DNA from 2 places in the Paenibacillus sp. HWE-109 genome. Region 2 is predicted to be linked to the other one. Evidence: a T-box and tRNA genes for the amino acid it is inferred to sense, from the RefSeq annotation. Region 2 holds a T-box; the other holds one or more tRNA genes.
The links. A T-box is a leader RNA that pairs with one kind of tRNA and senses whether it is charged. The one in region 2 lies ahead of LOZ80_RS18340 (arginine--tRNA ligase), so its partner is inferred to be a tRNA-Arg.
Positions count from the first base shown of each region.

Region 1: it encodes a tRNA-Arg, which carries the amino acid that the T-box ahead of LOZ80_RS18340 (arginine--tRNA ligase) is inferred to sense. The anticodon was not compared.

Region 1 is NZ_CP091881.1:8,296,151-8,304,157, reverse strand. Features, by position in the region: gene LOZ80_RS35975 (response regulator transcription factor) at 1-77, opposite strand, end outside; gene LOZ80_RS35970 (sensor histidine kinase) at 55-1,896, opposite strand; gene LOZ80_RS35965 (glycoside hydrolase family 130 protein) at 1,918-2,913, opposite strand; tRNA gene LOZ80_RS35960 (tRNA-Gly) at 3,851-3,921, opposite strand; tRNA gene LOZ80_RS35955 (tRNA-Pro) at 3,936-4,009, opposite strand; tRNA gene LOZ80_RS35950 (tRNA-Arg) at 4,030-4,106, opposite strand; tRNA gene LOZ80_RS35945 (tRNA-Gly) at 4,115-4,189, opposite strand; gene LOZ80_RS35940 (AIM24 family protein) at 4,293-4,991, opposite strand; gene LOZ80_RS35935 (hypothetical protein) at 5,022-5,483, opposite strand; gene LOZ80_RS35930 (GyrI-like domain-containing protein) at 5,537-6,163, opposite strand; gene LOZ80_RS35925 (ferritin) at 6,300-6,809, opposite strand; gene LOZ80_RS35920 (DUF1450 domain-containing protein) at 6,924-7,175, opposite strand; tRNA gene LOZ80_RS35915 (tRNA-Leu) at 7,322-7,406, opposite strand; tRNA gene LOZ80_RS35910 (tRNA-Lys) at 7,441-7,516, opposite strand; tRNA gene LOZ80_RS35905 (tRNA-Asp) at 7,534-7,610, opposite strand; tRNA gene LOZ80_RS35900 (tRNA-Met) at 7,642-7,718, opposite strand; tRNA gene LOZ80_RS35895 (tRNA-Val) at 7,762-7,837, opposite strand; tRNA gene LOZ80_RS35890 (tRNA-Glu) at 7,916-7,990, opposite strand.
Region 2 is NZ_CP091881.1:4,234,767-4,242,773, forward strand. Features, by position in the region: gene LOZ80_RS18330 (hypothetical protein) at 1-164, opposite strand, end outside; gene LOZ80_RS18335 (hypothetical protein) at 473-1,102, opposite strand; gene LOZ80_RS18340 (arginine--tRNA ligase) at 1,221-3,104, opposite strand; T-box leader at 3,160-3,381, opposite strand; gene LOZ80_RS18345 (EamA family transporter) at 3,430-4,296, opposite strand; gene LOZ80_RS18350 (GDYXXLXY domain-containing protein) at 4,357-6,582, opposite strand; gene LOZ80_RS18355 (methyl-accepting chemotaxis protein) at 6,747-8,007, opposite strand, start outside.

The DNA.
Region 1 (8,007 bases), 4.1 Mb from region 2:
GTTCCAGAGCCGCTGATCATCTTGGCTAGCCCTTTGCGGAAGAGAGGCTCATCCTCAACCAGAAGAATTTGATTCATCCAACGTCACTCCTTTGACGGCATGCCTAGCTTCGCACGGTAAAATTAATCTCATGAGCGTTCCCTGCTCCAAACCCTTAATCTCCAACTTGTACGGCTCGCCGCCATGCACCAGATCAATACGTCTCATCACATTGCGAACACCTATGCTCTCCCGTTCCCGCTGCGGATCATAGATCGTCTGATCTTCCTGCAGCGTGCGAATGGTATCCGGGTGAATTCCGCAGCCATTGTCCTCGATTTCGATATGCATATTAGCCTCGTGCCGATAGGCTCGAATCATCAAGCGTTTGTTGTCCGTCTGATCACGGAAGGCATGAACAAACACATTCTCTACTATAGGCTGCAGCAGCAGTCGCTGCATTCGGTAGTCCGTTAACTCCTCTTCAACTTCTATATGGACATAAAGATTTTCCCCGTGCCTTGCTTCCTGAATCGTAATATAGTTGCGAACCTGAGCCAGCTCATCCTGCAGTGTGCTCGGCGTCGAAATGGAGGCCAGCGAGTACTTGAGCAGTTCCGAGAGACTGGTGACGAGAGACGCCGTCTCTGCATCATCGTAAAGAAGAATGATTTTCCAATAAATTGAATTCAGGGCATTATGCAAAAAATGCGGGTTCAACTGCGCTTGAAGCGCCTTAAGCTCGGCCTCTTTTTCACTCAGCTTACTGACATACACTTCCTGAATGAGCGATTGGATGTTCGCTACCATCGTATTGAAGCTCTCCGCTAAGAAGGCAAACTCATCCTTCGAAGTGGTCACAATCTCCACCTGGAGATTCCCTTTGCGCAACTGCTGCATGCCCTTCACGAGCATGTGCAGAGGCTTGAGCAGTCTGCCGCTGAAGAACGAGACACTGACCGCCATGAGGAGGACACTGACGAGACCGGAGATGATTGCGACTTGATACACCCTTCGTCCTTTTGCTTTGATGTCAGCGAGCGATATGCCGCTCACAAGCGTGAATGATCTCGGCTCGTATTTGCTTTTCACAAATAGATACTCATTCCCGTGGTTCCTCTGAATAAACGTACCTTCCCGATTCTCCCATTGTGGAATAAAGGCTTCCTTGCTGTCCGGTTCCCGGCTGTAGAGCAGTTGATTATACTGGTCGTACAAGTAAGCGCCTGTGGTCCGACCAGCCATCAGCGGCTTCATAGGATCCTCCAGGAACGACTCATCAATGATCAGGATCAGCATGCCATAGACGGTTTGCTGCTTCGTCGATTTGAGCAGCCTTGCAGCAACCAGACTGCTTTTCTCCCCAGAGGGCTCCGAGAAGTCAGGAATCTTCATCCGCTGCCACACAATCTCGGCCTGCGTGCTTTTCAAACCGCTTTTTACCTTCGTGTAGAAGTCAGGAAACGTAATTTGAAAAGAGGGATTCGTATGGCTGAAGTAATAATTGTTCCCCTCCAAATCAACGATGTACAGTGCTCTGATTTGTTGTGTTTCATTTTTGAGGGGGAGCAGAATGTCCGATAAATCCCGTTCCAGCAGATAAGTTTTGAAAGCCTTGCTCTCTCCTGCCGCTGGCTCGGCATGCATGTTCTGAACGATCTGCTCGACCAGCGGGTGAAAGAAAATAAAATCCGTGATCCGGTACATATCTTGGATTTTCGACCCGATCTGACCGATCGATTGTTCACTCGTATTCAAATATTGCTTGCTGATCTCCGTCTCAAACAGATTCAAATAGATCCTATACGAAACGTATCCCGTCACCAAGGAGCATACGATAATAATCACAGACAGCGTTGCGATTAATTTCACTTTGAAATGCTGATGAATGTATTGGAGAACATGCTTTGGTTTCATCGATAACCCTCAACTCGATCCCTATTTAGGTAAACACAGTCGGATCAAATCATCCACATGAGCGGTTGCGAGACACTCTACCGTGTCGGCCGCTCCATAATAGATCTTGACCTCGCCATCCTCCTCCAGAATCATCCCGCCGGGGAAAATGACATCATTGCGGAACCCGCCACCCGTCTCGTAGCTGACTTCAGGTGCGAGCAAAGGCTCAGGGCATACGCCGATAATCTTGTACGGATTATCCAAATCCAGCAGCATGATACCTGCTGAATAGCGCTTCTTCCAAGACGGCTCCCAGCCGTTCTTGCCTCGGGATGCGTCAATATCGACCGCATGGAACGTAGTCAGCCAGCCTTGGGCGGTTTTGACCGGCGGCGCTCCGGGTCCGATCTTGTCATTGGCATACGGAACGTGCTCCAAGCCCATGAGCAGTTCAGTATTACCCCAGTATTTCAAGTCGGGAGAATCCGAAATCCACATGTCGAAGCTGTCCTTGCCCCCTTTCCCGTAGACGGGGAAGGGGCGTTCCAAACGTACGTATTTGCCGCCGATCCGTTCGGGAAACAGGACCATATTGCGGTTGTCCGGCGCCGACAAGCTGAGAATCTCGAAGCTCGCGAAGTCATCGGTCACAGCAACCCCGCCTCGCACACCATGCTTCGTATCTACAGCAAAACAAAGATAGCAGCGCCCGTCAATAACGGTCAGGCGCGGGTCGTACGTTCTAATAATCTCTTCGTCCTCAAGGCCGAAGACCGGTTTGTCCTGCACCTGCCAATCAACGCCGTCCTTGCTGTAGGCAAGCCCCAGATTCGTTGTATTTATCGGGAACAGTGTTTCGTCTTCAGCATTTCCGTAATCATTACGGAACATCATGACATACTGCCCCTGGAATTTGGTTACCCCCGCGTTGAAAACAAGGGCTGGTTTATAAGGCACATCCTGAGAAGTCAGAATAGGATTATTCGGATGACGCAGGATGCACGGGTTTGACGTTAACGTTCCACTTACTGGCATAGTAGATTTCCTCCGTACTATATAATATTTCGACATAATGCGCACGCATTTTCATCGAGGGGGAGAGTACTTGACGTCTCTCTATGCCAGTGTACGCGTTATGTTTAGGGATAACATTCAATAACTATCGAAAAATGGAGACAATATTTAGATGCTGCGGCGAGGAAGCCTATTCATTGGATAAATCCAATGGAAGTTCCTGATTTGCTTCCTAAAGGTGAGTTTCATTGGAATTTTCCAATGAAACTCACTTCTAGAGAGCCCCCCGCGATAAGCACCATCCCATCCAATAGCCTGATTCAGCTAAAGCTTCATCTCTAACCCACAAATAAGAGCCCCCAGAGGCTCCTATTCCGCGCAAAACCCCACTTTCCCCGCAGATAGAAGTCTCCAAAGGCTCTTATCCCTTCAACTAGCCCGCTCTACTACGCCAAATTACAAATAAGAGCCCCCAGAGGCTCCTATTCCGCTCAAACTCCCACTTTCCCCGCAGATAGAAGTCTCCAAAGGCTCTTATCCCTTCAACTAGCCCGCTCTACTACGCCAAACTACAAATAAGAGCCTCCAGAGGCTCCTATTCCGCGCAAAACCCCACTTTCCCCGCAAATAGAAGTCTCCAAAGGCTCTTATCCCTTCAACTAGCCCGCTCTACTACGCCAAACTACAAATAAGAGCCCCCAAAGGCTCCTATTCCGCGCAAAACCCCACTTTCCCCGCAGATAGAAGTCTCCAAAGGCTCTTATTCCCCTTGCAATCGTACTTGCTTATGCCTCCACATCTGCAGCCACTCGAGCAAACAAGCACTCTCCGCTACCTTATGTCCGTTTCGAACCACGCAGAAAGGTCCTTTAACAAACTCAGGGAGCCAAGCCCTAAGCCCAAGTACATAACAAAAAGACCACCCGAAGGTGGTCTTTCCTCATTCCTACATGCTGTAAGCGGGCGGCGGGAATCGAACCCGCGCGATCAGCTTGGAAGGCTGAAGTTCTACCATTAAACTACGCCCGCGTAGTTTGTAAAGATCGGGACGACACGATTTGAACATGCGACCCCCTGCTCCCAAAGCAGGTGCTCTACCAAGCTGAGCTACGTCCCGAAGTGTATAAAGAGTAAAAATGGCGCGCCCTGAGAGATTCGAACTCCCGACCTTTTGATTCGTAGTCAAATACTCTATCCAGCTGAGCTAAGGGCGCTTAAAAATTGGAGCGGAAGACGGGGATCGAACCCGCGACCCTCGCCTTGGCAAGGCGATGCTCTACCGCTGAGCCACTTCCGCATGGGTCATTTTACTTGTCGTTCTGGCTGATGTTTCTCCGAGGCGACAAGGAATAATATATCAGGATTCCAGGACAAATGCAAATGTTTTTTATTACCTTTTTTTATTTAATGAAAATTCCGCCGAAAGGTATCACTTCTTTGGCAATTCTCCGCAGCAAACTGTCGCTCTGCATATGCTCATCCAGCTTGCGATCCGGCTTACAAGGCTGCATCAGAACATGCCCCTTCCCCGTTATCTCCCAATGATAATTCATATGTTGGCTCGCCAGCGTATTCCCATACACACATAAACGCAGCTGAGCATTTCTCGGGTAAGCTACGAGACAGCTGATATCGACATACAAAGGCTCCTTCGCATCCAGCGCCATTTGAAACATCGGTCCCGTAGTTAGCAGTCCTAAGCTGCCAGGCCCTTTAAACTGCATCTTCACGAGATCTTGGGTGATCAGTGTATTTTTCACGTTTTGCAAATGGGAAGTAAAACTTACCCCCTCTGTATAGAACAACACGTGACGAAATTCATACAAAAGATCATCTTCAGGCCCAATCGATATTACAGACATACTGTAGCCTTCAGGCAGCCCCAGCATGACATGCGCAGGACCGCGAACACGCGATTGGATTAAGCGTTTTTTCCTATACATGCTTGGCAGCTTCATGAAAGAATCTTCTCTCAGCTCCGACTTCCCTTGAAAAGCAACTATTTGGTTCGGATGCAGCACATGCACGGACTCGTCCTTTTCCAAGCGTAATGTGGTGATCCTTGCCTGTGAACTTGATTTCTCGAAGGATACCTCCATACACGCTGACCTCCCCTTAGCTGCAATTCTCTACTTCCTAAGACGCTTTTGCCTGCGCCAGACAATAAGTCGAAACACGCGGCCAAGCACAAAATAAAACACAACGAGCAAAACAGCCGTCACAACCATATACATAATCTTTCGATTTCGCTTGTCTTTATCAAGCGCTATTTGCTCCATTGCTTTTATTCGTTCTTGCAGCTGCTCATTTTCCTTTTTAAGCGTATCATTCTGCCCTAGAAGCCGTTCTTCCGTTTCCTGCGAGCGCTTGATCGATTCAGCCAACTTATCTTTCTGATCCTCTAATTGCTGCTTAGTAGCGTCATAGTCTTTCTGAATTTGTTCCACATTCTCCGGGAGTTGATAGATTTCCTTCATCCGGTCTAACCAGGAGGCCTGAGCGGCAGATGCAGGATACATAAACCCAATCAAGATCAGCAGCATGCCTATACCTTTGGCGATCCCTGTGAAATGACGCGTTCCTTTCTGCATCTGCCAGCCCCCCCATGCATGTATCGACATTTTCTTCTATTTTACCGCAAAAATCAGACCTGCACCACTTCTATCGCTGCTATGGGATAACGCAAAATCGTCTTCATCCTCGAAGGCTCCACTTTTCTTTGATCTGATAAATAAATCTCATGATGAAGCCCAGTGATACGATATTTGTGCTCCGCCAAATAATGCTCAAGTTGCTCCAAGGACTCCGGTTCTGTCGCATAAGGCCCCACATGGAGCATTTGTACACAAGTCCCTTCGTGCAGGGTTTCATAGTGAATACTCGAAATAACTTCCAGTTCCCTCTTCTTATCCATCGCTATCGCAAGCGCTTCTCCGAAACTCTCCGTCCTGACGTAATCAGGCATACGAATTAGAAGCTTCCAGTGCCATTCTTCCCTTGGAACGTCCAAAGCTTTACTAACGTCTCCGTCAACCCACCATAGGCCCTCTAGCTTGGCCACAGTGAAATCTTTCCCTTCTTTCTTATAAATCCCCTTGATGCTGTAAGAAAGCGTGTAAAGTGCTTCTACCGCATTTGAAAAGGTGGTACCATCAGGATCCCCTTGACCTTGAATGCTTACGTATCGAATAGGATCGAATTCCACGATTTGGGGTTTTGTTGGTGCTGAGTAATAACTTTTGTACGTTTTAGCTAAATCTAACTTGTCCATGCGAACACATCCTTTTCCTATTTTCCCCAGTATATAAAAGGACTCCTGACAACTGTACGTCAGCAGACAAAAAAAACTTACCCTTCGCTAAAATTCGCGAACTGGGTAAGTTTCATCCTCATAAAAACATATGTAATTATTCCGCTGTTGGTGGCGTGAATGAACGCAGTGCAAATTCAGCATCCAACATATAAAAAGCGTTGCTGTCTTTGTCGATACGCTTGAGTTTATTGATAATGCTGTCGAACATGGCTTCTTCCTCGACCTGCTCATCAATGAACCATTTGAGGAACTGCATCGTCGCATGCTCTCTATCATTAAGTGCCAAATCTGACAGATGGTAAATGCGTTTGGTTACCTCTTGCTCGTGGAGGTAGGCGTGCTCGAAAGCATCCAGAATGGATTTATATTCATTGACTGGAGTTTCCATACCAGCAAAGCTGACCTTTTTACCGCGGTCATTGATATATTTGAAAATCTTCATCGCATGGAACTTCTCTTCTTCCGCTTGCACTTTGAAAAAGTTGGAGAAGCCATCCAAGCTCTCCCCTGCACAGTAACCTGCAATCGCTAAATAGACGTGCGCCGAGTAAAATTCATAGTTCATTTGCTCGTTAAGAGCGCCAGTTAGTGTATCGTTTAACATTGATGCACACATCCCTTCTGTATGGTTAGCTTTTATTAATTCCCCATACATACAAGATTACCAGAACTCCGCATACAAATACAAACGGAAGTAACAATTTTAACAGATCTATATTCATGCCATCACGCTTTCAACTCTAGATTCAGCAATAATTTGCTTAATCTGAGCATAAAGTAAATCTGGCGAAGCCGCGCACAGCAATTCTTTTTTACCAATCATCGCGATACATTCTTTCTTGCAATGCTTGCAGTTGCCTAAGCAATCTTTCTTTTTCTGCTTGAGGTCAGGATACTCGTTTTTCAAGGATTTGAAAATTTGCTTGGACCCGAACTTCTCATTTCTACAGCAGTATTTAATCGTTTTCATCTCGATCACTCCCCGCCACTCACTTCAATCGCTACACTTGATATTAGTGATAATAATAATCAATGTCAACACTATTTTGTATGATTCGCAAAAAAAAGAGCTTTCCCTCATCCCTGTAAAAGGATAAAGGAAAACTCTTTGCGTGATGCGGTCAAGAGGACTCGAACCTCCACGGGGGGTTAGCCCACACGGACCTGAACCGTGCGCGTCTGCCAATTCCGCCATGACCGCATAAACAGAAAAACTTTGATCGATGATCAAAGAATGGTGAGTCATGTAGGATTCGAACCTACGACACCCTGATTAAAAGTCAGGTGCTCTACCAACTGAGCTAATGACTCATGCCATAAATAAAAAATGGCGGAGCTGACGGGATTCGAACCCGCGGTCTCCTGCGTGACAGGCAGGCATGTTGGGCCACTACACCACAGCTCCACACTATGTACAATATCTTCTGTAAGAAGATTGGTTGCGGGGGCAGGATTTGAACCTGCGGCCTTCGGGTTATGAGCCCGACGAGCTACCGGGCTGCTCCACCCCGCGTCATTAAGCATATAAATTTCATCGACCCCGTTAAAGGGATATATGGTGGAGGCTGACGGGATCGAACCGCCGACCCTCTGCTTGTAAGGCAGATGCTCTCCCAGCTGAGCTAAGCCTCCATGGGAAGTGTTGTACCGGCCCACGCAAAGTAATCGGAATATGCTTCGTCAGCAATACGTCACTTTGTGGGGATTAGTTGGTGACCCGTAGGGGACTCGAACCCCTGTTACCTCCGTGAAAGGGAGGTGTCTTAACCACTTGACCAACGGGCCTCGTAAAACAGGCTTCT
Region 2 (8,007 bases):
GATAAATCCATTGAAATCATTCTTTTTGCTGCCTGAAAAGGGATTACATTGGATTTCTCCAATGAAACCCTCCTTTTTGGCATAAAACCCTGATTTACATTGGATTTATCCAATGTAACCCTCTTTTTAGGCATGAAAACCCGATTTCCATTGGATATCTCCAATGAAATCCTCCATTTCGGCATAAAACCCGATTTACATCGGATTTATACATCCCTCCTGCTTCCGCGGCGATTGCCGTGAGATACCTAACCTTCGATTAGGTCATCTACAAGGGATGAGCTCAGCACCAATAGGCATGCTAAATGGGCTTATCCCCGCCAACATCGCGGAAACTCATGAAATAAGACCACAGCGCGTGCTTATCTGCTCCATTTCCTGTGCCCCTTGAAACGCCCCCAAACCAGAAACACAATTTCTGGCGTCAAAAAAAGTGCTTCCAATGGATCAATCCATTGAAAGCACTTCTAAGTTATTGACCTAAATTATTTTCCTCATACAAACGATACATCGCTTGGATAAGCGGCTCAGCCGGATCACGATTTAATAAGTATAACGTCATTAAATATTGCAGCGGCAGCGCGCAGGTGTTGTTGCCATCTTCGACAGCTACGAAGCCGGCTTCGAGCACAGGGCCGTGCTCTTCATTAAGCTCTAGATCAACGTAGATCTTCTGATCCGGGAACTCTTCGCGTACCGTTTTGGCACAGTAAGGAACGATATGTTTATCCAACAAATCTTTGGCTTCATCTTCGGATTGCGGCGGATTGGGCAGCGGATGACTGTCCGGGCTGCGCAATAAATCTACGAAGAAAGAAGAGAGCCAGAGACCGGCATTCGGATTCGTTTGGAAGTTTCGCATAATTTCATTCAAGAAAAACCCGCAGGAAGTGGACTTCTCTTCTCTCGTAAGCGTAAAAGCAAACATTGGACCATAAGTCGGATTATTACCGATTTGACCATCCACTTCATATTCAGGAAATTGTTCTTTCATCACTTCTTGAATGTGTTGAAACCAAGTCATAATGATCTGGGCTTGCTCGCGTTCTTGATCTTGTTCATTCACTTCTTCAGCTTGGGTTTCGATATCTTTTTCTGTCATTGTGGTAAAAGCCTCCTGAATCATTCTAATTGGCACGAATATTCTTATTGTACCGCATTTGCTTCCGATCAGAAAGCTATAGTTGCATTTTGGGGCAAAATTCAGCTCTTCAGCAGTTCTACAGTCGTTTGGGGGTCGGCATCCCCAGTAACGCGAGCGCTTGGTGAAGTGTTTGCTGGTAAGTCTGCGTGATCCAGAGTCGATGTGCGACGAGGGAATCAGTGCCTTTCAAGACAGGACAAGCACTATAGAAATGGTTAAACAGGGATGCCAACTCAAACGCATAATGACATATTAAGCTAGGCGCTAATTGCTGGATGGAAGCTTTCAATGTTTCAGGCCAATACGCCATATGCCTCAGCAGTTGGTACTCCTGATCTTCCAGCAAAGCTGCATCAAAGTTCGGCTCAATCATGTGGAGGCGAGCATCGTTAGTGGCTTTGTCCATAATACTATTGGCTCTGCTGTAGGCATAGAGCAAGTAAACGCCTGTATTCCCTGTTACTTCTGTCGCTTGTTCCAAGTCGAAGACCACTTCGGTTAACAGTTGATATTTGAGCAAATAGTAGCGAATCGATGCGGCTGCAAGCGTGCGGCTGGAGATGCCAGCTTTCCTCGGACGCTTCTCATGGATGACACTTTCCATGCGGTCCAGCAGATCGGCCACTTTGATCCCGATACCTTGGCGGCCAGACATCGCGTAGGAACTTTTGCCATCCGCCGTATCGATTCCTAAACCTGCCGCTGTACTCGGACTTAACGAAACAACACCGTAGCTCACATGTTTAAGCTCATTTGCTTCGCTCTCAAAGCCAAGCGCCTGCAAGGCCAGCTTCACCATCTCCTGTGGATATTGTTGACGATAATCAATGACATTAATGACTTTGTCCGCACGTCCAATCGATTTCTTACTGCCCCGGGAAACAGTTGACCACAGGCCATCTCCCCATTTTTTGTAGGCAAAATCATTCTTGAGCAATCCGAATTTCCAGAGATGATAAGCGATGTCTTTGGCTGTATAGGTTAGAATGCCATTGGACCGAACGAGCACTTTATCGCCTTGGTAATCTTCATTCTCATCCTCCGCATCTGACTTCTGCTCAACATTCCTGAGCACCCAGCAGCCTGCTAACTTACCATCTGCCACCTTATAAAACATATCCGTTTGGCTGAGCAGCTCGAAAGTAGTGTCCCAGAATCCAGCTTGGACAATGCTGCTTTCCCACACCAGTACATCGTACTGAATGCCGAATTGCTTCATTTCGTCCAATTGTTCACGAACAATGCGTTCAGCCACCAGAGCACCCATCCAAGCCAGGTTGGAGTTACCATTCTCTAAGGCATGCAGAACAACGGAACGCTGCTGGACCAGGTCTGGCTGATTCCGATAAGCCTGGTTTACTTTGGCATAGGTTTCCCAACAGAAATCCCCGAATCGCTCGAACGTCTCGTCTGATGAAGTATGAAGCATACCTACAACGGTATCCGCAAGCTGATTGCCCAAATCATCAATATAGTTATGCACCTCAACCTCATACCCGGCATGTGCCAACATACGCGACAACGAATCGCCGATACAGGAATTTCGCAAATGTCCTACGTGTGCAGCTTTGTTCGGATTGATGGAGGTATGTTCGACGACGACTTTCTTTCTAGGACCAGATTCCCCCTGGGAGATTGTTTGTGATTTCCACTTTGCCCAAGCATCCCATTGAATATAAAAGTTAAGGAATCCAGGTGCAACTGCCTCAACCCTGTAAAACAGACCTTCGATACATCCATTTTCCACGATCCGAGATTGCAAATCCTGAGCGACTAACATCGGAGCCTTATGAAGTATTTTCGCCATAAGCATAGCTATATTCGAACTGTAATCCCCATGGTCGATATGCGCCGGGTGTTCCGTCAAAATTTTCAGTGTCCCCGGACGTTCCACTCCGCCCTCTTGAAGTAATTTGTCTACATGCAAAGAAATTTCGTTGAATAACAGTTGTTGAAGCATTGTCCTGTTCCTCCTTATTATCTGATTTGAACGCAAAAAAGCCCCCGTCTCTATATCAAGAGACGAGAGCTGTTCATTCCCGCGGTACCACTCTATGTGTTAAATCACTTGGATTTAACCACTCGTTCGATAACGGCTCATGCCGGATCTCCCTACGACTTGCTTCGGAAGACCATTTCCCAGGCCCGCTTCGCTCCTGACATTCGTACCGGTTCCCACCATTTCCGGCTCGCTGCGACTGTCTGACAAGAACTACTGTCCTGTTCACCAATGTTACATATGAAATTATGAATTTACTGAATATTACAGCAACCCACTTCTGTTGTCAAGATGCTACCAGTTTCATCATCAAGATTCCTATGAGTGCTAAAGCAAGTCCTGACTGCTCCAACCGGGAAAATCTGTCCTTCAAAATAAAGCGGGTGTACAGCAGAACAATCAGTACATTGAGCGCAACGACAGCGGAAACCAATCCCGCCTTGCCATGTGCAAAGCCGTGAATAATTAGAATCATCCCAGCAACATTGGTGATGCCTACGCCCATGCCGATCACAAAGGTTTGTTTCTCGCTCCATTTTGTGCTGACCCTATTGTCAGGCTTTTCTTGGAGTCGGTCTTTGATCCACCACAGCGCAAAGCAGCAGGTTCCCGTTATAAACATGAAGAATAACGTTGGAAACAGCGGGGCTTTCACCAGTGTTGTCCATTTGCTGGACAAGTCATTTCCCGCAAAAAGAAGCATCGCCAGAAGTCCCCAGCCTGCTCCCTGCAAATTACGCAGCGTTATATCATTCGAGTAGCGAACGACTAGAATCCCAACTACAATGACCACGAATGCAAAAAATTGCAGCAGATTGAGCCTTTCATTCCATAGAAAGTAGGCGAATACTACCACGATTACCGAAGGCAATCCTGTAAGGATCGCGACGAGCGAAGCTTTGCCAACAGCAAAGCCTTTGAACATACTGGCATTGGCTCCGAACGAAAAAAGCCCCATCTGGACACCAATCAAAGCTGACATGGTCCAAGCTTGATGTAGAACGAGGGCACACACGATACTGATGAGCGCCCCCATAAAAAACGTACCGCACAGCAGCACATTACGATTCAAAGATTGTTGACTGGTCCAATGATACAAGATGCCTCGCAGCCCGAAGCAGCACGCTGCAAGTACAGAAAATAAAAGCCACATGAAATGCAGTTACCCCTTTCTTTCGCTCACAAAGATCGGGTTATTTTACCACATTCCTTCTCACTGGACAATACTTGGCGCTAGCAGCAAACGTACAAGAATAGCATCACCGCCAGCCGATACCTTCACTTCGGCAAACTTGGCATCCCGTTCATAGATGCTTCCTGTGCCTTCCGGGATGAAATACGTTTCTATGCCATAGGCAACATTGTCATAACCCGTCAGCGTTCCGTTGAGCTTCACTTCATCTGGTGCAAGTATCTCATCTTCCCGATAAACACGTTTAAAGTCATACACGCCGGTTGCCTTGTTCGGTGCAAGCACAACTGCTAATTTTTTATTCGAAAAAGTATCAGGCTCCATCGTTTGAAAAATTTCAAGATTAGATATTGTATATCTCAAACGAACATAATCCCCTTGGATCAGCGATCGTGGATCCAGCGGTTCGAGCTTGAGCTTAATTAGCTGCCCGTGTGCAAGAAGCCATTCGCTTTTGCCTATTTGCAAAGACATAGCCAGTACTTGGAGCAGCACCAATAGTGCGATGATCCAACGATTCATTTTAAAAATAGCATTCGTTTCCTTGGACTCAATAGCTTCCTGACGATGCCTATGTTCATACCAAACGGTGAACGTAAGGAGCACAATCCCGATGATGGCGAATGTAACTGATTTATGAAGCAGCTTCCAAGCCAAATCATAATATTTGTACACCAAGTATGCGATCCAAAATCCCATAGACCAAGCGTACATCCATTTGATCAATTTTTGTTTACTGATAACTAAGGCTGTTACGACGATGAGAAAGAATAGGATGTTGGAAATAAAATACCAAGCCTTTTCGGTAATAAAAGTGAGCGAGAATAAGATCATCAAAAAAGATGGATAGCTGCTGTATAAGATCGGCAGTTTCAAAGTATCGTTCTTAAGCACACTACTGCCTGCAAAGAGAACAGCAAGCACTCCTGCAAGTACGGTCAGAACAATTATTTCGCTATCTATCCATCTTACGAGCAAGCAGGCCGTTATACTGATTGCTGCCAAGAAGAAAAACACGCGATGCAGCAAGCCCCTCATGAGGACGAAAGCAAGGATCGTTACAGCGAGGAAAACGAGCATCATCGTTTCATTTTCCATAACCACCGAAGTCCCGGCTCCTAGCAATAGGCCACTAATTAGAATTGTATATCTTGCTAGCGAATTCAGCTTTGAAGCAGCAATCATGGCGATTACGGAGAGCAGACCATACCCCATAAGCACCTTTTCTGGGTGCTCGAATCCCAGAACCACTGTGACAATCCCAATAATGGTCAAGCTTCCTAATAACGACCCGATGATAATAACCGTAACCGTGAGAACACGAACAATCCATTTGGTAAAGTCGTTATGCGCTTTCCCTGCTTCGTCTGTTAAAGTCTCTGTCTCATCCTGTTTGGGAGCAGGATTCCAAGCCCGAATATAGCTCATAAATTTAACATTCGCCGCAATGAAAGCGATCAGGAACAACAAACTAACGACAAAAAACAGCTCATTATAATGGTCAATAACCACCTCAATATACTTCACCGTAACCGTGGCTGAAACCCATAGACCTGCAAAAAGCAGATACGTTTTGTTCCTTGTTCGGTGGGCATAACCGACAGCCAGCACCAAGGCTGCGATAAGCGGAACGTTCATGACAATCCCGTTTTCTTCGAAGATGTGGGAGATTGAAAGGAATAAGAGAAGAGCCATTGCCGCTTGGAAAGACACCCATTTCAAAAAAGGAGAGTGCACGGCTTCACGTTCGGTAAGCACATACAGCATACCATTGATTACAACCAGGCCTAGCAGGATTGCGATTTGAATCATTTCATCCTCAGCACCTGAGCCCCATTTTGGGAAAAAATAAAGCCCATATGCGATGTGACCCAGCACATAAGAAAGTATATAAAACGGCTGCCATCTGGTTAGAAACGAGAATAGGATTGCCGGAATAAACCAAACTGCGAACAAACTATAGCTATCCGCATGTGAATTGTATGTCTGACCGATCAGCCCAACACCTACGCCAAAAGAGACGCAGCTTGCAAATAAGCTCAATCGGCTTAGAAAATGCCTGCCAGGCTTGTGTGAAAGCCAAAGGGATAACCCATAAAAGCCGAGTATCAGCACAAAAACAGGAACGAATTTCTCCCAGCGGTTCAACTTTTCCCAGTTTGTTGCAAAGAAATATACGATGGCGGTTAATAGCGCGCTTGCACCCAACACATACCCTAATTGAATCGTTACAAATTTGGATTTCATGATCGTCTTCCCCCTTCCGTCTTACTTCTAATTGTACAGGAGATCCTTCCCCTGTGAAGTACTATCTATTCCTAGTACCAGATCATTACCCCAGTACGACAGATTCAAAACGGAAGGTATATTTGCATAAAAAAAGCCAGCTCGGGGCTGGCCAGTACGTACTATCATTTGGTTTTCGTAATTCTAAAGTTTTGCACCGAATTTTGCAGCCCTACCGTCATTTCCGATAATTGGCGAATGGCGGATGTTATTTCCTGAATAGAAGCACTTTGTTCCTGCGCAGCGGCTGCTACTTCTTCATAGCCTGCAGATTGTTCCTCCGTAATGCCAGAAATTTTCTGCATGGCATTGGAAATGACTTCAAAAGATTTCACAGCTTTTTCTAGGGTAACCAGCAAGTGATCGGTACGATCCGAAAAGCCCGAAATGCCATTAAAAATAACTTTAAAATTCTCATAGGTGTCATTGATCCAAGTTTGACCTTGTTCGACAGCTTGATTCCCCTGCAGGATGCTTTCCATAACGAGCAGGCTATCCTTCTGGGTGCTGGAAACGAGCTCTGTAATGGAGCTTGCGGCATTGGTCGATTGCTCGGACAGTTTCTTCACTTCACCTGCAACTACGGCAAAGCCTTTTCCTTGTTCGCCTACCCGCGCTGCTTCAATCGAAGCATTCAGAGCCAGCAGATTTGTCTGTTGCGCAATTTCCGTAATGATATGGATGATTTCGCCGATTTCTTTGGAACGATTCCCCAACTGTTGAGCAGCTTCTTGGGAATGTTTCATTTCTTTTTGAATGGCATTCATTTGGTGCAAAGTCTTCTCTACAAGTTGTTGGCCGTCTGCTGAATGTACGCTGACTTGATGCGCCATTTCCTGCATCTCTTTAACTTCATGCGTGACCTCCGACAATTCAGAGTTGATCTCCACAATCGAAATGGTACTATCTGAGATGGAAGAAACAACCTCTGCTACACCTTCATTCATGCTGTTCATCGAAACGGCAACCTGCCCCGCACTTGCGCTGGACTCATCCGCCGATTGATACAATTGTGCGCTGGTATTCGTAAGGAGATCTGAGGATGAGAAGATTTGACGGATAATCACATCCAAACTTCGCCGCATTTCATTAAAAGAATTAGCCAGTTTCCCGATTTCATCAACGCGCCCAATGATGACTTGTTCGGATAAATCTCCGGCTGCAACTTTCTCCGTCAAGCGCATCAGTTGAACAACAGGTCTCGTGACACTTTGGCTGATGAAATAAGCAATCAAACTTCCAATAACCACAACGATCAAAGTGATTAAGGATGTCGCCCATACCAAATCCTGTTTCGTTTTCGTTATCACAGCAGCGTCCAAATCAATGCCGACAATGCCGATATTGTCACCCTTGCTGTTCTTGAGAGGAACAAATATGGATTTA